Regions from separate parts of the Streptomyces sp. JL2001 genome, predicted to be linked through region 2. Evidence: riboswitches for the same ligand, from Rfam matches in the RefSeq annotation. Region 2 holds a riboswitch; the other holds the start of a gene.
What was found. Region 2 has a riboswitch for guanidine ahead of ACE1OA_RS21720 (DMT family transporter). Riboswitches for the same ligand answer to the same signal wherever they lie in the genome.

Region 1: it holds a riboswitch for guanidine, as region 2 does, so the genes downstream of both, ACE1OA_RS34670 (Ohr family peroxiredoxin) here and ACE1OA_RS21720 (DMT family transporter) in region 2, are expected to answer to the same signal.

What each region holds. Positions count from the first base shown of each region.
Region 1 is NZ_CP169421.1:7,701,054-7,711,229, forward strand. It holds gene ACE1OA_RS34640 (hypothetical protein) at 102-764, shown strand; gene ACE1OA_RS34645 (hypothetical protein) at 814-1,026, shown strand; partial or broken gene ACE1OA_RS34650 (GntR family transcriptional regulator) at 1,019-1,393, shown strand; gene ACE1OA_RS34655 (hypothetical protein) at 1,680-2,267, opposite strand; gene ACE1OA_RS34660 (alpha/beta fold hydrolase) at 2,568-3,443, opposite strand; gene ACE1OA_RS34665 (TetR/AcrR family transcriptional regulator C-terminal domain-containing protein) at 3,440-4,183, opposite strand; guanidine-III (ykkC-III) riboswitch at 4,459-4,520, shown strand; gene ACE1OA_RS34670 (Ohr family peroxiredoxin) at 4,599-5,051, shown strand; gene ACE1OA_RS34675 (hypothetical protein) at 5,044-5,499, shown strand; gene icmF (fused isobutyryl-CoA mutase/GTPase IcmF) at 6,092-9,322, shown strand; gene ACE1OA_RS34685 (hypothetical protein) at 9,729-10,176, shown strand, end outside.
Region 2 is NZ_CP169421.1:4,861,225-4,871,400, reverse strand. It holds gene ACE1OA_RS21725 (transglycosylase domain-containing protein) at 1-1,766, shown strand, start outside; gene ACE1OA_RS21720 (DMT family transporter) at 2,003-2,323, opposite strand; guanidine-III (ykkC-III) riboswitch at 2,356-2,448, opposite strand; gene ACE1OA_RS21715 (GroES family chaperonin) at 2,578-2,916, opposite strand; gene ACE1OA_RS21710 (DUF3618 domain-containing protein) at 2,963-3,283, opposite strand; gene bcp (thioredoxin-dependent thiol peroxidase) at 3,405-3,872, shown strand; gene ACE1OA_RS21700 (HNH endonuclease signature motif containing protein) at 4,026-4,673, shown strand; gene ACE1OA_RS21695 (HNH endonuclease) at 4,670-5,335, shown strand; tRNA gene ACE1OA_RS21690 (tRNA-Leu) at 5,386-5,468, shown strand; gene rdgB (RdgB/HAM1 family non-canonical purine NTP pyrophosphatase) at 5,525-6,127, opposite strand; gene ACE1OA_RS21680 (hypothetical protein) at 6,171-6,548, opposite strand; gene rph (ribonuclease PH) at 6,626-7,357, opposite strand; gene ACE1OA_RS21670 (PTS glucose/sucrose transporter subunit IIB) at 7,503-7,736, opposite strand; gene ACE1OA_RS21665 (PTS transporter subunit EIIC) at 7,971-9,278, shown strand; gene ACE1OA_RS21660 (PTS transporter subunit EIIC) at 9,557-10,176, shown strand, end outside.

The sequences.
Region 1 (10,176 bases), 2.8 Mb from region 2:
GCCGCGTGTCCGGGGGCGGCGACCCACGCTGCGTCCCCGGGCACCGGTCCGGGGCAGGCCGGGCGTCCGCCGGTGCCGGCCGTGCCCGTACGGTGGTCGCCATGACGATCAACCGTCCGGGATCACCGGATGATCTGCCGCCCGCTGACGTTCTGTGGGCCCGCTGGGCCCTGCTCGCCTCGCTGGGGGCGACCACCGCGGCCGAACGCCGGCCGAGCGGGCACCGCACCGGCCGCTGGATCGACGACGACGGCCTCCACTGGGACGACGCGGGCTGTACCTGGTGGGTGATGTCCCGGATGGCCGAGGGCCGTTACGTACTGTACGGCGAGGACGAGTCCAGCGCGGCGAAGTGGCACCAGCCGCCGGTCGACATGCTCGCGGGCGCCCCGGCCTGGCTGCCGTGGGAGGAGCTGCGGGATCGGCTCGCCGGGTACGAGCTGGGCTGCGTCTACTGGTACGAGAACGGAACCTGGGCCCGCGCGCCCTACCCGGAGGACCTCGACGACGACGGCCTGGACTGCGGGATGAGCGCGTTGGTCGACCGAGCGCAGGCGGTGGGGCTGCTGGCCGAGCGCCTCGTTCCGGTGGACGGCGAACCCGCGGCGGATGCGGTCCTGGCCCAGGCCGAGGCCGGCCGGCTGCGGGATGTGGACGCGTTGCTGGCGCGGCTGCGGGACCCGGACGGCGACGTGCCGGACCTCTCCGCCGTGACGCGCGCCCTCGTCCGCTCCGGCCTGGCGGGCGTGGCCCCTGTCGGTTGACGGGAGCGGCCCGGCGGCCCCGCCGGGGCGGTGGTGCGGAGAGCGGCTGGTGTCGAGCCAACTGCTGCTGGTCGTCCTGATGATCCTCGTCGCGCTGACGGAACAGGCGTGCGCCGGGCCGCTGGGCGCCGCGACCATCGTGGTGATCTGCCCGCTGGGTCTGCTGAGCCTGTTCACCATCGGATGGTCCCTGGTGACCGTGGTGGCGCCCAGGGCGGTCGAGGACGAGGCGGGCGACGAGGGGACCGACGACGATGAGTGACCCCGCCGTTCGCGTCGACACGACCAGCCTGGTACCGCCGTACGAGCAGATCCGCGCGCAGCTGGCCGCGCTCATCCGCACAGACCGGCTGGCCGAGGGCGAGCGCCTGCCGACCGTGCGGCAGCTCGCCGCCGATCTCGGACTGGCGCCGGGCACGGTGGCCCGCGCCTACCGCGAGCTGGAAGCCGACGCGCTGATCCGGACGCGCCGCGGCGCGGGCACCAGGGTCGCGGCCCTCCCGTCCGTGCCCCCCACGCACGACTCCGCCCGTCTCGCCACTCTGGCCCGGGACTTCACCTCCGCCGCGCGAGCGCTGGGCGCCGACACCAAGGACATCCTGGCCGCCGTCCGCGAGGCGCTGGACCCGGGGCAGGCCGCCACGCGGGCCTCCGCCGGCGGTGGAGCGGACGATGCCAGGGCGGCCGGGGCCGGCGCGGGCGACAAGGACGAGAAGGAGGTCTGACCGACATGGAGGCGGCGAAGGACGAGCCGCGGTCGCGGCGCGTCCGCTGAGCCTGCGCTCCATCCGCGCCTGGCGGGCGTGGTACCGGTGTTGCGGAGTGGTGGCTGTGCCGGTCACCCTTTCCCGTCATCGGCGGGGGCACCTTGCCGGAGCGCGAGCGGTGTGCGGAGTGAGCGCCTGGCAGGAGGTCTCAGCCGCGCCATCTGGCCACGAAGTCGTCATAGCCCGCCAAGTAGGAGCTGGGAACGGTCTCCTGGCTCGGCCGGCCGTTGAGCCAGCACACCTCCACCGTGTCGGTCTCGGTGTCGAGCAGGCAAGCCACTCCGCCGCTCGCGACGGTGAGACCGGTGAACGTCGCCCTGACACTTGCGGATCGCTCGAACAGCCTGCTCATCCGCGAGGTGGCCGCGGTGAACACCAGCGACGCGAAATCCGGGTGCCGCTCGGGTGCGAACGTCACCGTGAGGTAGATGTAACCGAGGGCGACCCGCCCGAACTCATCGCATTCCGTACGGGAGTCCTCGCAGTACGCGCGTACCGCGTCGTCGACGCCGAACGTGATCGAGGTGTCGAGCTCCAACCTGTTGCCTGACGAGCAGTCGACCGGTTCGCTGTCGAAGTGGGACGTGAAGGGGACGACGACCTGCTCACCGCCGGGCAGGGTGACCATCAGTGGGGGGACCCGACGGCCTTCCGGCGCCAGCTTCGCGAGCTCGGCCAAGGCGCGGGAGACGTTCCGCGCGGGCGTGATGATCTCGTAGCTGTAATCGAGCCCCATGCTTGCCACCCCTCTGTCGACCGAGCCGAACCTTCCCATGAAGTGCCCGAGCGGGGCCCGCGAATTTTCCGGGGCCTGCGCGGCCCCGTCCTGCCGGACGGGCTGGAGAAACCGCGGACGACACGCCTGAGTCGGGTGGCAGGCGATCCGGCTGTCCGGTCGCCGGTGCATCGCGTCGCCGGGACGCCGGAGAAGCCACTCGCCGGGCTGTCGGAGCGAGTTCGCGGCGGGCGACCATGCCGTGAGAGGCGCGGGGCCTCCCGCCGCGGCGGGTCGCCCATCGCGACGGCCCTCCTGCTCTCAGGACGTCAGGAAGGAGCGCAGCGTCTCCGCGACGGTTGCCGGGTCCTCCAGTTGTGGGTAGTGCCCGACCGCGGGCGGTCCGGTGAGTTCGACGACCGAGGCCCCCGGCATCCTGGTGCGCACGCGTGCCAGTACATGCGCGCCGCTGATGGGGTCGGCCGGTCCCCAGAGGAAGAGCGCCGGGCCGGGGTACTTCTCCAGGGCGGTGGTCCACCGCTCCCTGTGCTTGTGGCGCTCGTCGATGTAGCGCAACAGTCGCGGCGCGCGCCGTTTTCCGCCGGCTCGGGACGCCGCCGCCCACAACTCCCGGAGGTCCGCGTCGCAGAGCTCTCGCCCCAGTACGCCGCGCAGGGTCGCGCCGAACCTGCGGCGCGTGGTCAGCGGGGCGATGAGCGGGCCGAGGGGCCCGTGGAGCAGGCGCTGGGTCGGTACCGGGCGGTGAAGGTCGGGGTAGAGCCCGCCGTTGAGCCAGACCATGTGGGTGACCCGCGCCGGATCCCGTGCGAGCAGTTCCTGCCCCACGCTGACGCCGTAGTCGTGGGCCACCAGGGCAGTGCGTCCGGTGTCGGTCCGCCGCCACACCTCCTCGACCAGGTCTGCCTGTTCGAGCACCGAGTACGTGTGGCGACGCGGCTTGTCGCTCTCCCCGAAGCCCAGGAAGTCCAGGGTGGTGACGCGCAGTCCGGCCGCCGCGAGGGTGGGGACGATCGGCGCCCAGTCGTGGGAGGACGTGGGAAAGCCGTGGAGCAGGGTGACGGGTGTCCCGTTCGCGGGACCGTCGCGGCGCACGAAGATCTCGTGACCGCCGACCGGGACGCGGGCGCCGCCGGCGGTCCACTGATCCCAGGGCGGCAGGAGCGGTGTGGTCCTCATGCGTCGATCTCCTCGGTGTGGAGCCGGCCCAGACCTGCTGTCAGCGCGCGAAGTCCGAAGGTGAACTCGCCTTCTCCGTCGGGCGTGTTGAGCAGTTCGGCGTGTCGGCGGACGACAGGGTGGGTCCGGGGGGACAGGTTCGCGAACAGCTCGGTCATGGCCGCGCGCTGCGGGCCCGTCCGGGCCGCCCCACCGCTGTCGAGTACGGCCGAGCCGATCACGAAGTGGGTGACGGTGAGATAGACGTGTACGGCCGTGCGGGGGTCCCATCCCTGGTCGAGGAGCTGCCCGAGGGCGTGCTCGCGGGCGCGCAGGGCATGGGGTCCGAGGAGCTGGCCACTGGTGAGTGCCGGTACGAGGGCCGGATGGGCGGCGAGGACCCGGCGGAACTCCCTCGCGCCTTCTTCCAGGCCGGTCTGCCAGTCCGTGGTGAGGGACGGCAGCCGGATCTCGCCGAGCATGTGGTCCACGGTCTCGATCAGGAGTTCCTCCCGGCTGGCCACGTGGCGGTACAGGGAGGTGTGACGGACCTGGAGGTGGTCCCCGAGACTGCGCATGGTGAGGGAGTCCAGGCCGTCGCGGTCGGCCAGTTCGAGCGCGCCCGCCGTGATCCGCGCGAGGGTCAGCCCGCCCGCGCGGGGCCGGCGCCGCGCGCGCTCGGTGTAGCGCGCCTGCCACCAGGCCGGGGAGCCGGGCTCCGGGGGCTCGGGGACAGACGGTGTGCGGCTGTCGGACGTCATGGACACCCCTTCCTTCGGCCGTCGCGTCGTCGCGGCCCCTCCTCCGACGCGTCCAGTGGACGCACATCATGCGTCCACTGGACGCGTTGCGCAAGATCCCTCGACCGGGGAGAACGGATTCCCGCTCCGCCGCGTGGCCCGCCGCCCGGACCGCCGAGGGGGCCGATCCCGGCGACGACCGACGTGCTCAGCCGTGGTCGGGCGTCGATCCTCGCAGGTGAGGAAGGTCACCGGACCTCCCCGTTCCGGTGCCCCCTTCCGTTGCTAGATTGTCCGGCGGCCCGATCCCGGGCCCCGGACGAGATGCGCCGTACCCGGTCACGCACGACGACGCGCCACGGACCTCCCCAGCGGAGGCGCCGTCACGCCGCCCGGACCCGGGAGGCGTTCTCTCGTCGCACAGATGGGCCGAAACGTGACCGTGCCACTCACCCGCACCCTGTACCGGACGACCGCGCACGCCAGTGGGGGCCGCACCGGATCGGTTGCCACCGGCGACGGCCGCCTGGACGTCCGACTGGCCCCGCCGCGCAAGAACGTGCCGGGCACCACCAACCCCGAGCAGCTCTTCGCCGCCGGTTTCGCCGCCTGCTTCACCTCCGCGCTGGCCGAGGTGGCGGACGAGTTCGGAGCGGACGCCTCGGCCGCGCGTGTCGCATGCGAAGTGCAGCTGGGCACCACAGACACCCCCGCGGGCTACGGCCTCGCGGTCACCCTCACCGTCGCCCTCCCGGGCTGGACGGCGGCGGAACTCCTGCCCCTCCTGCACCGGGCCGACGCGGTCTGCCCCTACGCGCAGGCGGTGAAGGGGAACATCCCGCTCACCCTGCTGGCGGTCGACGACAGCGACATCGCCGCCGATGCCTGAGCCGACGGGCGCCGCCCGCGACGTCACCCCGACACCGAACGGTCCCGGCGTACCGGTTCCCGAGCGGGGCGCGTGGGTGCGACACGGCATCAGCCGGAACGGCGGCCCCCTGGCGGAGGACCGTGTCGTGGTGTGGCTCCAGACCGGGCCCTACTTCGCCGACAGCCGGGGATTTGCCGGCCGCACCTCCTTCGACGGCTCCCACGTGCACTTTCACCACCTCACGGGAGAGCCCGGCGAAGACAGCGGCATGCTCACCTGGAAGGGCGCGGACCTCGTCGAACGAGGGACCAACACCGACGGCAGCACCTTCCTCGAGATCTGGAGACCGCTCCCCGTCGACGACACGGAGAGCGGCTCCTGGGCCGGTCCGGACTACCACGTGGTCCGGGTCGGCAGGCATGTGGTGCACGTCGACTCCCGTTCCGGCACGTACTGGCGGATGTGACCACACGGGGCTGCTCGACGTCCTGACCGGATTTGCCCGGACGGGCCGGACGGCTTGACCGGGTCGCCGACGGTTCCGACCGGGACACGGTCACCGGAGCGCGCGACGAGCCGTGGGACGTGGCGGCCGGAGGGAAGCCGTTCTCGGTCTCGGCTGTTCGCCCCTGGGGGACCCGCCGACCGGACTGTCCGGCCGGCGGCGGCGCAGCCGGTTGCAGGAATCCGCGCCGAACGGAAGGCGGGCGCACCCGGTTGCAGGGGTCCGCGCCGGACGGAAGGCGGGCGCACCCGGTGACGATCGGCGCACCGATCGGTCCGTACCGGCGCCGCCGTTCCCTGCGGCCTCCACGTCGCCCCGCACCCAGGGCGGACCCGTCCCGCCCCCGGACCGACTCCCGCCCGGGCGCGTGCGCGCCCGCTTGCCACCCGCCCGCCACTCACCGCAGCCGGACGCCGATCCCGAGGGTGCGATCCCGAGGACCGCGCCCCGGCGGGTACTGTGCTCGCCGTCACATGAAGTCACCCCCTGCAATTTACTAGGACGTCCTAGTATCTCTGGGGTATGAGCTCCACCGCATGCTCCGGAGGGCCCCATGAGCGATCTGCACCGTCCCGCGAACCCCGTACGCCTCGTCACCGCTTCCGCCCTGTTCGACGGCCATGACGCCTCGATCAACATCATGCGGAGGATCTTCCAGGCGCAGGGCGTCGAGGTGATCCACCTCGGGCACAACCGCTCGGTCAAGGAAGTGGTCGACGCGGTGCTGGAGGAGGACGCGCACGGTGTGGCGGTCTCGTCCTACCAGGGCGGGCACGTGGAGTACTTCGAGTACCTCGTGGAGTCGCTGAGCGCCCAGGGGGCCGACCACGTCCGGGTCGTCGGCGGCGGCGGGGGCGTGATCGTCCCCGAGGAGATCTCCCGGCTGCGGGCGAGCGGGGTCACCATCTTCTCCCCGGAGGACGGGCAGCGGATGGGCCTCGCCGGGATGGTCAACTCTGTCGTCCAGGACTGCGACTTCGACCTGTGGGACACCAAGCCCGTCGAGGCGTCCGCCGTCCTGGCCGGCGACCGTTTCGCCATCGCCCGCGCCGTCACCGGGGCCGAGCTGGGCCGGCTTCCGGCCGCGTTCCTGGACGAGCTGCGCGCCGCCTCCGCGGCGCGCACGGTCCCCGTACTCGGCATCACCGGCACCGGCGGCTCCGGCAAGTCCTCGCTCACCGACGAGCTGGTCCGCCGGCTCCGCGTCGACCAGCAGGACAAGCTGCGGATCGCCGTGATCGCCGTGGACCCGACGCGCCGCCGGGGCGGCGGCGCCCTGCTCGGCGACCGCATCCGGATGAACTCGCTGGACGGCGGCCAGGTGTTCTTCCGGAGCCTGGCCACCCGCGGCAGCCACGAGGTGCCCGAGCACCTGGCCGACGTGATCGACGTCGTGAAGGCCGCCGGCTTCGACCTCGTCATCGTGGAGACCCCGGGCATCGGCCAGGGCGACGCGGCGATCGTGCCGTTCGTCGGCACGTCGCTCTACGTGATGACGCCCGAGTTCGGCGCCGCCTCCCAGCTCGAGAAGATCGACATGCTCGACTTCGCCGACGTCGTGGCCATCAACAAGTTCGAACGGCGCGGTGCCCTCGACGCCATGCGGGACGTCGCCCGCCAGCTCATCCGCAACCGCGAGGCGTTCGGCAAGCGGCCGGAGGAGATGCCCGTCTACGGCACCTCGGCGGCCACCTTCAACGACGACGGCGTCACCGCGCTCTACCAGCACCTCACGACCTTGCTCGCCGCCGAGGGCCTGTCGCTGTCCGAGGGCACGCTGCCGGCCGTCGACGTCCGGCACTCCTCGGGCATCCGCCGGGTCGTCCCCTCGGACCGGGTGCGCTACCTCGCCGAGATCACCGAGACGGTCCGCCGGTACCACTCCGAGACCCTCGCCCTCTCCGAGGCCGCCCGCCGCGTCCAGCGCCTGGACGCGGTCCGGGAGGAACTCGTCGCCGCCGGCCACGACGGCTCCGGCGTCCAGGAGCTCCTCGAAGGCGCCCGCGAGCAGCTGCCTCACGACGTGACCGCCCGGATCGAGGGATGGCCCGCCGTCGTCGCGGCGTACGCGAAGGACGAGCTGGTCGTGAAGGTACGCGACCGGGAGATCCGTACCCGGCTGATGCGCGAGTCCCTCTCCGGCAACAAGATCCCCCGCGTCGCCCTGCCCCGCTACACCGACCACGGCGAGCTGGTGCGGTTCTGGCGCGACGAGAACCTGCCCGGCCACTTCCCCTTCACCGCGGGAGTCTTCCCCTTCAAGCGGGACGGCGAGGACCCGGCGCGCATGTTCGCGGGTGAGGGCGACCCGTTCCGCACCAACCGCCGCTTCAGGCTGCTGTCCGAAGGCCAGCCGGCCACTCGTCTGTCCACGGCCTTCGACTCCGTCACCCTCTACGGCCGTGACCCCGACGAGCGCCCCGACATCTACGGCAAGGTCGGCACCTCCGGCGTCTCGGTGGCCACGCTCGACGACATGAAGGCGCTCTTCGACGGCTTCGACCTGGTCGCGCCGACGACGTCCGTCTCCATGACCATCAACGGCCCCGCCCCCACCATCCTGGCGTTCTTCCTGAACACCGCGATCGACCAGCAGACCGAGCGCTTCCGGGCGGACGAGGGCCGGGAGCCCACGCCCGAGGAGGCGGACGAGCTGCGCGCGAAGGCGCTGGCGAACGTCCGCGGCACCGTGCAGGCCGACATCCTCAAGGAGGACCAGGGCCAGAACACCTGCCTGTTCTCCACCGAGTTCTCCCTGCGGATGATGGCCGACGTCCAGGAGTGGTTCATCGAGAACCGGGTCCGCAACTTCTACTCGGTGTCCATCTCCGGCTACCACATCGCCGAGGCCGGCGCGAACCCCATCAGCCAGCTCGCCTTCACCCTGGCCAACGGCTTCACCTACGTCGAGGCGTACCTCGCCCGGGGCATGGACATCGACGACTTCGCCCCGAACCTCTCGTTCTTCTTCTCCAACGGCATGGACCCCGAGTACTCCGTCCTCGGCCGGGTCGCCCGCCGCGTCTGGGCCGTCGCGATGAAGGAGAGGTACGGTGCCAACGAGCGCTCCCAGAAGCTGAAGTACCACGTCCAGACCTCGGGCCGCTCCCTGCACGCCCAGGAGATGGACTTCAACGACATCCGCACCACGCTCCAGGCCCTCATCGCCATCTACGACAACTGCAACAGCCTGCACACCAACGCCTACGACGAGGCCGTCACCACGCCCACGGAGGAGTCGGTCCGCCGGGCCCTGGCGATCCAGCTCATCATCAACCGGGAGTGGGGCCTCGCCATGAACGAGAACCCGCTCCAGGGGGCGTTCGTCATCGACGAGCTCACCGACCTGGTCGAGCAGGCGGTGCTCACCGAGTTCGAACGGATCAGCGAGCGCGGCGGCGTTCTCGGCGCCATGGAGACCGGCTACCAGCGCGGCCGCATCCAGGACGAGTCGATGCTGTACGAGCAGCGCAAGCACGACGGCACCCTGCCCCTGATCGGCGTCAACACCTTCCGCAACCCGCACGCCGCGGACGCCGAGCCCGTCGCCATCGAGCTGGCGCGCGCCACGCAGGAGGAGAAGCAGTCCCAGCTGGACCGCGTCCGCGACTACCAGGCCTCGCACCAGGAGCCCGCGAACGCTGCCCTGGCGGCCCTCAAGAGCGCGGCCATGGAAGGCCGGAACGTCTTCAGCGTCCTCATGGAAGCCGCCCGCGTCTGCTCGCTGCAGCAGGTCACCGACGCCTTCTTCGAGGTGGGCGGCCAGTACCGCCGTAACGTCTGACCTCGCCCGGAGGCGGACGAGCAGCCGCTCGGGGCCACGTGCCACTCCCACCCGGCACGTGGCCCCGCTGTCGGCGGGCCATCCGTGGGGCGACGAGGACGGCGGGCCGACAGAACGGCAGCCCGGGCGTCCTCGACAGCTGCCGTCGCTCGGGTCGTCGTCTTCCGGACAGGCCGGGAGGGCGTCCTCGGGCGGCGCCCGGTCCCAGGTGGGAGGGATTCGGACATGTTGCGAGCGGGCAGTGATTGGCATGGTCTCGTCAAGGTGATCGTGGCATTCTGTGCAGCCCCTCAGGCCGCGCCCGAACCACGCGCCCGCGTATGCCCCTCGGAGGCATGAGCCCATGTCCGCATCGCGAACAAGTACGGCACCACGAAGAAGCGCGTCGGCCCGTCTCCTCGTCCTGGTGGCGACACTCGCCATGGTGTGGCTGCCGACCGCCGGCCAGGTCCGGGCCGACACTCCTCCCGCGGCGGCGCAGGTCCGCCTCGACTCCTGGATGGGCGACCTGGCTCCGCGCATCGCCGGTACCCCGCTCAACCGGATCGCCATGCCCGGCAGCCACGACGCGGGATCCTGGAGCATCACCGCGCGGTCGGGGCAGTGCCGCACCGGCTACATCTACGACCTGGCCAGGGGCTTCCCGCAGTTGGCCGCGAGCGTCGCCAGGACCCAACGCGTGTCGATCGCCGAGCAGCTCTCGAACGGATCCCGGTACGTCGACCTGCGCCTGTGCAAGCAGGACGGCCAGTGGTTCACCTTCCACGGCTCCCCGCTCGGCGCCCCGTTCTTCGAACCGAACGGAGAGGCCGACCAGATCGGCCGATGGATCGCCGCGCACCCGTCGGAGCTCG
Region 2 (10,176 bases):
TCGAGGGATACCTCAACACCAGCTACTTCGGCCGCAACGCCTACGGCATCCAGGCCGCCGCCCGCGCCTACTACGGCAAGGACGCCCACGCCCTCGACACCGCCGAAGGCGCCTACCTCGCCTCACTCCTCAACGCCCCCACCGCCTACGACATCGCCACGCACCCCGAGAACCGGCCCAAGGCCCTCGCACGCTGGAACTACGTCCTGGACGGCATGGTCAAGGAGAAGTGGCTGAGCCCCACGGCCCGCACCGCCGCCGCCTTCCCCACCCCGCACACCGCCCGCCCCACGACCAGCCTCTCCGGCCAGCGCGGCTACATCGTCCAGGCCGTCGAGGACTACCTCACCCGCACCATCGACGAGAAGACCCTGGCCGGCGGCGGCTACCGGATCACCACCACCCTGGAACGGCCCAAGCAGGACGCCTTCGTCGCCGCCGTCCACGAACAGGTCACCTCCCGGCTCGACCCGGCACGCAACCCGACCGACCGCTACGTCCGCGTCGGCGGAGCGGCCGTCGACCCGGCCAGCGGACGCGTCCTCGCCCTCTACGGCGGCATCGACTACACCCGCCAGTACGTCAACAACGCCACCCGCCGCGACTACCAGGTCGGCTCCACCTTCAAGCCCTTCGTCTTCACCGCGGCCGTCGAGACCGCCGCACAGACCCAGGACGGCCGCCCGATCACCCCGAACACCTACTACGACGGCACCAACCGCCGCCTCGTGGACGGCTGGCCCGGCGAACCCTACGACCCCGCCAACGAGGACGACGCCTCCTACGGCGACATCACCGTCCGCACCGCCACCGACCAGTCGGTGAACGCCGTGTACGCGCAGATGGCGGTGGACGTCGGCCCCGGGAGAGTCCGGGACACCGCCGTCGCCCTCGGACTGCCGGCCACCACACCCGACCTGAACGCCTCCCCCTCCATCGCCCTGGGACCCGCCACCGCGAGCGTCCTCGACCTCGCCGAGGCCTACGCCACCCTCGCCAACCACGGCCGCCACGGCGACTACACCCTCGTCGACTCGATCAGCAGGAACGGCCACGAACTCGACCTGCCCGACACCGAGGGCACCCAGGCCGTCACCCGCGAGGCCGCCGACACGACGACGGCGATCCTGCGCAGCGTGGTGGAGACCGGCACGGGGACCGCGGCACGCGCCGCCGGCCGCCCCGCCGCGGGCAAGACCGGCACCGCCGAGGAGGACCGCGCCGCCTGGTTCGCCGGGTACACCCCCGACCTGGCGACCGTCGTCACGATCATGGGCCAGGACCCGGACACCGGCGAACAGAAGTCGCTGTACGGAGCACTCGGCATGGCCCGCGTCAACGGCGGCGGCCCACCCGCCGAGATCTGGGCCCAGTTCACCCGGGAGGCACTGGCCGGCACCGAACCCAGGGAGTTCGAGCTCCAACTCGGCGAAGGCGCCGAGGAACCGCCCGCCCCGGACGCGACGCGCCCCGACCCCGCGGACGGCCGGGCCGACGACCCCGCGGAGGACGAGGAAGAGGGCGCGGCGGACGAGCAGGCCCAGGGCCCGCCGCACCCCGCACGCCCCCGTCAGCCCCCGCGCGACCCGGGCACCCAGGACGGCGCCGGCCCGGCGGACAGGACCCGCGGCGGCACCGGGACGACCGGCTCCCCCGCCACGAACACGGACACCCGGCCGCCCCGCACCGCCGGCTCCACCCAGGACACGCTCCAGCCACCCCAGGCACCCCCACCGCCCCCACTCCCGGCACCGCCGGGCGGGTGACGGCCGAACCACGCGGAAACCCCCGACCGGGCGGGACCATCCGGCCGGGCAGGCCCGAGGAGCCGTTCGGACCTAGGTCCTGTCCGGGCGATCTTCGAGGACCGGCCGCGGCGTCGGATGTGGTGCATCGCAAGCCGGAGGATCGCCCTCGTACTGGGCGTACTCGGGCGACTCCGACAACGCCGCGAGGTGCCGCAGCCGTCGTCGCGGGCCCGAGAAGATCGCCCGGACAGGACCTAATGTCCCGAGGTCGCCTTCAGCCCCACGACGGCGACCAGCAGCAGACAGACGAAGAAGATCCGGGCGGCGGTCGCCGGCTCACCCAGCACCACCATGCCGAGCACCGCCGCACCGGCCGCGCCGATACCGACCCAGACGCCGTACGCCGTACCGATCGGCAGCGTCTTGGCGGCCTGCGACAGCAGCACCATCGAGGCGACGATCCCGGCGCCGGTGAGCAGGCTGGGACCCAGCCGCGTGAACCCGTCGGTGTACTTCATGCCGATCGACCAGCCGACCTCGAGCAGACCGGCCACGATGAGAAGGACCCAGGCCATGACGACGAACCTCCGCGAGACGTATCAACAGGGGTGCGTCGTCTTTGCGTATCGTGCGAACAGAGCACACGAGGCCCGGTACGGCGCGTCTCGTCGGGTGGCTCCAGCCTAGCAAGAAGCAGACAAAAGGCCTGGTGACAACGGTCACCAGGCCTTACGGCGAAGCCGACCCCGGCCCCGCAGGACCCGGGTCGCACGGCACCGGCCCGCGAGGAGCCGGCCCCCGGACGGGACGCCGGCCCGCGGTGCCCGGCCTACAGGTACAGGCCCGTCGAGTCCGTGGACCCCTCGAACCGGTCCGCGGCCACCGCGTGCAGGTCGCGCTCCCGCATCAGGACGTACGCGATGCCCCGCACCTCGACCTCGGCACGGTCCTCGGGGTCGTACAGGACCCGGTCGCCGATCTCGACCGTACGGACGTTCTGGCCGACCGCGACCACCTCGGCCCAGGCCAGCCGGCGGCCGACCGCGGCCGTGGCCGGGATCAGGATGCCGCCGCCCGACCGCCGCTCCCCCTCGGGAGAGTCGGTCCGGACCAGGACGCGGTCATGGAGCATCCGGATGGGCAACTTGTCGTGGGTGTTCTCGCTCACGACTCGAACCTACCCGCCCGGGCGTGTCGCCCGTACTCGGGAGGGGTCATCCCTTGTGCCTGCGGGACGAGGCCGCGAGCAGGCCGACGAGTGCCACGGCGACCAGCGCCACCGGCACCACCCGCTCCAGCCGCGGCTGACCGTCCTCGTAGGTGAAGCGGGCCTTCACTCCGGACACCGTCCGGTTCACGGCGGCGAACGCGCGGCCGGCGGTGTGGTCGACCGTGGAGGTCACCTTCGCCTTGGCGTCGCCGATGATCGTCTTCGGGTGCACCCGAATGCCGATCTCGTCGAGAGTGACGGCAAGCTGGTCGCGCCGGCGGACGATGTCCGCCTCGATCTGCGCAGGGGTCCTGGCGTCCGACACCGCGCTGCCTCCGTAGTCGTAATCGGTCGTTGACGGACAGTCTCTCAGCTTCGCGGCCCCTGGTCCGTCCCAGGCCCCCATTAGGCTCGGTCGTGTACGCGTACATACTCCGAGGAGAGCCATGAGCGAGCGACTTCAGCCCGGTGACACCGCCCCCGCCTTCACGCTGCCCGACGCGGACGGCAACGAGGTCTCGCTCGCGGACCACAAGGGCCGGAAGGTGATCGTCTACTTCTACCCGGCCGCGCTCACCCCGGGCTGCACGAAGCAGGCCTGCGACTTCACCGACAACCTCGACCTGCTGGCCGGCGCCGGCTACGACGTCATCGGCGTGTCCCCGGACAAGCCGGCGAAGCTCGCGAAGTTCCGCGAGCAGGAGTCCCTCAAGGTCACGCTGGTCGGCGACCCGGAGAAGACGGTCCTGGAGGCGTACGGCGCCTTCGGCGAGAAGAAGCTGTACGGCAAGACGGTCACGGGCGTCATCCGCTCGACGGTCGTCGTCGACGAGGAGGGCAAGGTCGAGCGGGCGCTGTACAACGTGAAGGCCACCGGCCACGTCGCCAAGATCATCAAGGACCTCGGCATCTGACCCCGGCCACCGGCCACCGCCCCACCCGACGGCCCGCACCGCCCACCCGGCGGGGCGGGCCGCGGCGCGTTCCCGACGTGACCGTCCGATATTCGGCTCGTTACTCCGTACGAGGCCACGAACAGGTGGCCGGAGCACCGGAGGGGAGCCGGGATGCCGGTGAGTCCGTACACACGGGAGCGCCTGACGAGGGCGGCCGCGTCGTCCCGCACGCTGTCGGAGGCGCTGGAGAAGCTGGGGGTGGACCCCGGGAGCACCTCGCGCCGGTACGTCCACGACCGCATGCGCCGACTCGGGGTCGACACCTCGCACTTCGAGCGGGAGGGGGTGCGGTGGACGCGGGAGGTGCTGGAGCCGGTGGTCGCGGCGTCGACCAGCGTCTGCGACGTGCTGCGGCGACTGGGGCTCGACGTCGTGGGCGGCCATCACGCCCACATCAGTCGGCGGATCAAGCGGTACGGCATCGACACCTCGCACTTCGGGACTCCGTCCGGGGCTCCCGTGCCCCGTCGCCGGGTGCCGGAGCCGATGCTCGGGGAGCAGGCTCCGGACGCGGGACGGGTGTCGAGCAGGCGCCTCAAGCACGCCCTCACGGCGCTGGGCGTCGCGGAGCGCTGCGCGCTCTGCGGAACCGGGCCCCTGTGGCAGGGACACCCGCTCCCCCTGGAGGTCGACCACGCCGACGGAGACTGGCGCAACAACCGGGTCGAGAACCTGCGGCTGCTCTGCCCCAACTGCCACTCGACGACGGACACCTATCGAGGACGAGGCAAGCGCCGGACCCGGAGCGTGACTTCGTGAGCGAGCCGATCCGCTACACCCGTGAACGGCTGCTCGAAGCCGCCGCGCGGTGCCGGGACATCGACGAGGTCATCGCCTTCTTCGGCACCCGTCCGTACGGACAGTTGCGCGGCTACCTGTGGCGCCGTTTCGCATACCACGGCATCGACGCCTCCCACCTCCGCCGCAGCGGCTACCGGAAGCGCGGATCCCGCCCCTCGGCGGAGGAACTCCGCGACGCCGTCGCCCGCTCCGTCTCTCTGGCGGGCGCTCTGCGGCTCCTCGGCCGACCGGACAACACCCACCAGCGGGCGACCCTGAAACGGTGGATCGCCGAAGACGGCCTGGCCACCGGGCACTTCCTGGGGGTGGCGCACCGGCGCGGCGGGCCGGGCACCACGCCACGTCTCGGCGCCGGGAGCATGCTGGTGAAGCACGAGGGCAGGCGCAGGACCCGGTCGTCCCACCTGCGCCGCGCTCTTGCCGAGCTCGGGGTCCCGGAGCGATGCGCGCACTGCGGCACCGGCCCGGTGTGGCACGGAAGGCCGATGACTCTGGAGGTCGACCACATCAACGGCGACTGGAGTGACGACCGCGCCGACAACCTGCGGCTCCTCTGCCCGAACTGCCACGCGATCACGAGCACCTGGTGCCGGGGAGGCGGCCGGCGGACCGCCCGGTAACAACACCCGGGCGGCCGCGGGCGGGTGCCCGCTACCATGGCAGGCGGCGAGCGGTCGTGGTGGAATGGCAGACACTCTGGGTTTAGGTCCCAGTGGGGTAACACCCGTGAGGGTTCGAATCCCTCCGACCGCACCCATCGCGACCTTCGAATCCCAGGTTCGAAGGTCGCGGCCTTTTCCGCACCCCCCTCAGCCCAACAACTCCCGCACCACCGGCACCAGCGCCCGGAACGCCTTGCCGCGGTGGCTGATCGCGTTCTTCTCCGCCGGCGTCAGCTGCGCGCAGGTCACCTCGTGGCCCTCCGGCTGGAGGATCGGGTCGTAGCCGAAGCCGTTCGTGCCGACCGGGGCGAAGCGCAGGGTGCCGGGCATCGTGCCCTCGACGACGCGTTCCGTGCCGTCCGGGAGGGCGAGCGCGGCCGCGCAGGCGAAGTGGGCGCCGCGGTGGGGGGTGTCGATGTCGGCGATCTGGGCGAGGAGCAGGTCGAGGTTGGCGCGGTCGTCGCCGTGGGTGCCGGCCCAGCGGGCGGAGAAGATGCCGGGGGCGCCGTTGAGGACGTCGACGCAGAGGCCGGAGTCGTCGGCGACGGCGGGCAGGCCGGTGGCCTGGGCGAGGGCGTGGGCCTTGAGGAGGGCGTTCTCGGCGAAGGTGACGCCGGTCTCCTTGGTGTCGGGGATCTCCGGGTACGCGTCCGCGCCGACGAGTTCGTGGGTGAGTCCTGCGTCGGCGAGGATCGCGTGGAGTTCGGTGATCTTCCCGGCGTTGCGGGTGGCGAGGATGAGGCGGGTCATGTCCTCGATTATCGGGTCCGGGCCGCCCGCGGTGGTTCGTGGGCTAACCGGGGGTGCAGACCTTGCCGATCTCGGTGGCGGCGTCGGTGATGGGCTTGATGTCCGGGGTGGTGTCGCCGTTGTTGACGGCGGTGCGGACGGAGTCGACGCCCTTGGTGAGGTCGTCGACGGCCTTGGAGAGGTCGGCGTTGTCGGTGGTGTCCTTGAGGTTGCCGAGTTCGGTGGATATGTCGTTGAGCGCCTCGTTGAGCTGGGTGGGGTCGTTGGAGGCGTTCGAGACGGCCTGCTGGAGCTTGTCGACGCTGGTGGCGATCGCGTCGGCGGTCTGGACGCAGTCCAGTGCCTTGTCGAGGGCTCCGCAGCCGACGAGGCTGGTGAGTGCGGCGGCTGTGGCCACGGCGAGTGCGAGTCGGCGCTTCAAGTCGGGTCCTCCCCTGGGTACGGAACGGGCGCACGGTTCTGGCCGTGCGCCCGTGTTGTCAATGACGCCTTCGTGGCTCAGAGAGTTCCTTCGAGTGCCTGGCGCTGGATCTCGGCGAGTTCGGCGCAGCCGCCGGAGGCGAGGTCGAGGAGGGCGTTGAGTTCCTTGCGGTCGAAGGGCTCGGCTTCGGCGGTGCCCTGGACTTCGACGAAGCGGCCGTCGCCGGTGCAGACGACGTTCATGTCGGTCTCGGCGCGGACGTCCTCTTCGTAGCGGAGGTCGAGGAGGGGGGTGCCGTCGACGATGCCGACGGAGACGGCGGCGACGGTGCCGGTGAGGGGCTTGCGGCCGGGCTTGACGAGCTTCTTGGCCTGGGCCCAGGTGATGGCGTCGGCGAGGGCGACGTAGGCGCCGGTGATGGCGGCGGTGCGGGTGCCGCCGTCGGCCTGGAGGACGTCGCAGTCGAGGACGATGGTGTTCTCGCCGAGGGCTTTGTAGTCGACGACGGCGCGCAGGGAGCGGCCGATGAGGCGGGAGATCTCGTGGGTGCGGCCGCCGATCTTGCCGCGGACGGATTCGCGGTCGCCGCGGGTGTTGGTGGCGCGGGGGAGCATGGAGTACTCGCCGGTGATCCAGCCTTCGCCGCTGCCCTTGCGCCAGCGCGGGACGCCTTCGGTGACGGAGGCGGTGCAGAAGACCTTGGTGTCACCGAAGGAGATGAGGACGGAGCCCTCGGCGTGCTTGCTCCATCCGCGTTCGATGGTGACGGGGCGGAGCTGTTCGGGGGTACGGCCGTCGATTCGAGACATGGGGGGAGCCTAGCCGCACAGGAAGGAGGGCCCGTTCCGGTGTGGGAGCGGGCCCTCTTTCAGGTGAGCGGGTGAGCGGTGCGAGGGGGGCCGGCGTGGGGTGCGGGCTGGGCTCGGGTGGGCTCGGCTCGGTGGTGAGCGGGTGTCACATCATGTCTTCGATGTCGGCGGCGATGGGGTCGGCGTCGGTGCCGATGACGACCTGGATCGCGGTGCCCATCTTGACGACGCCGTGGGCGCCGGCTGCCTTGAGTGCGGCTTCGTCGACCTTGGTGGGGTCGATGACCTCGGTGCGGAGTCGGGTGATGCAGCCCTCGACCTCTTCGATGTTGTCGATGCCGCCGAGCCCGGCGACGATCTTCTCAGCCTTGCTGGCCATGTGTTTCTCCCTGTCCGTTCCGTTCGGAGAACGTGAGTCTCGGCGCACCGAAGGTCCGCTTTGTCACGGTAACCCACGGTTGGCCCAACTTCGCGAGCGGGCAACCGCCTTCTACCGAATGATGACGATCACCGGCGCCCTGCCCGCAGCGGGCTCCGAGAGCCTATCGCAACTGGTCTACACCAGTGTGCAACGACCGTCGGGGCGACCGGTTCCGGCCGAGGGAGGATGCGGATGAGCAGCGACAGCGCCGCAGCACCAGCACCTGCGAGGAAGCCGTTCTGGGGCAGCGCCTTCCAGGGGCTCCAGAAGATGGGCCGCAGCCTGCAGCTGCCCATCGCCGTGCTCCCGGCGGCCGGCATCCTGAACCGCCTCGGTCAGCCCGACGTGTTCGGCGCCGACGGCCTGGGCTGGGACAACGTCGCCAAGGTGATGGCGGGCGCGGGCGGCGCGCTGCTCGACGGCAACCTGGGCCTGCCCCTGCTGTTCTGCATCGGCGTGGCGATCGGCATGGCCAAGAAGGCGGACGGCTCGACCGCGCTCGCGGCGACGGTCGGCTTCCTCGTCTACTACAACGTGCTGCGCCAGTTCCCCGAGACGTGCCCGGAGGGCACGGTGGACATCAACGGCGGCTGCCTCGCTCCCGAGCAGGCGTTCAGCGGGTACACGTACCAGAATCCGGGTGTCTTCGGCGGCATCGTCATCGGACTGCTCGCGGCGTGGTTCTGGCAGCGGTACCACCGGGTGAGGCTGGTGGACTGGCTGGGCTTCTTCAACGGCCGCCGGCTGGTGCCGATCATCATGACGTTCGTGGCGATCGCCTTCGCGTCGCTGTGTCTGTGGGTGTGGCCGCCGATCGGCGACGGGCTGGAGAACTTCAGCGACTGGCTGGTGGGCCTCGGTTCGTGGGGTTCGGGGATCTTCGGTCTGGCGAACCGCGCGCTGCTGGTGATCGGCCTGCACCAGTTCCTCAACGTGCCGATCTGGTTCCAGTTCGGCACGTACACCAAGCCGGACGGCACGACGGTCCACGGCGACATCCCCATGTTCCTGGCCGGCGACCCGGACGCCGGTCAGTTCCTGACGGGCTTCTTCCCGATCATGATGTTCGCCCTGCCGGCGGCGGCGCTGGCGATCACGCACTGCGCGCGGCCGCACCGCCGCAAGGAGGTCGGCGGCCTGATGCTCTCGGTGGCGCTGACGTCGTTCGTCACCGGCATCACCGAGCCGATCGAGTACTCGTTCCTCTTCATCGCGCCGGCGCTGTACGCGATCCACGCCGTCCTCACGGGCGTCTCGATGGCCGTGACCTGGGCGTTCGGCGTGAGGGACGGCTTCAGCTTCTCGGCCGGTCTGATCGACTACGTGATCAACTGGAATCTCGCGACGAAGCCCTGGCTGATCATTCCGATCGGTCTCGCGTTCGCGGCCGTGTACTACGTGATCTTCCGCTTCGCGATCACCAAGTTCGACCTGCCGACGCCCGGCCGCGAGCCGGATGAGGTGGCGGAGCAGATGGAGCAGGACGTGACCAAGGCGTAGGGGCCGCCTCCCCCTGCGGAGCCGGGGCTTTCGTCCCCTTTCGCGGAGCCGCGCCAGGCCCCCGGACCTCATGGTCCGGGGGCCTTTTGCCGTCCATGTCCGGCTATGGCTCAGCCCACAAAATTCGAAGGTTCCTTATCTAAGTCACACGTGCTACAACTGGTCTACACCACTCATTGGTGTAGACCACGCGGTCCAGACCACCGCGTTCCACGAGACGCCGCCGTCGCCCCCTTTCACTGTCCTCTGGCGGCGCCTTGCCTTACTGGAGGAAGTTGATGAGTACGGCCACCGCCCAGGCCGCCGCTCCCGCGAAGAAGCGCGGATCCGGCCTGTTCCAGGGCCTGCAGAAGGTCGGTCGCAGCCTGCAGCTGCCGATCGCCGTGCTGCCGGCTGCCGGTCTGCTGCTCCGCCTCGGCCAGCCGGACGTCTTCGGCGCCGACGGCCTCGGCTGGGACAAGGTCGCCTCGGTGTTCGCCACCGCAGGCGGCGCGGTCTTCGACAACCTGCCGATGCTCTTCTGCATCGGCGTGGCCATCGGCTTCGCCAAGAAGGCCGACGGCTCCACCGCGCTCGCCGCGCTGGTGGGCTTCCTCGTCTACGCGAACGTCCTGAAGGCGTTCCCGGTGACCGAGGCCGTGGTCAACACGACCGAGAACAAGGGCGTCGACGTCGCGGCGACCTTCAACAACCCGGGTGTCCTCGGCGGCATCCTCATGGGTCTGCTGGCCGCGGTGCTGTGGCAGCGGTACCACCGCACCAAGCTGGTCGACTGGCTCGGCTTCTTCAACGGCCGCCGCCTCGTCCCGATCATCATGGCCTTCGTCGGCACCGCCGTCGGCGTCCTGTTCGGCCTGGTCTGGGAGCCCATCGGCAACGGCATCTCCAGCTTCGGCGA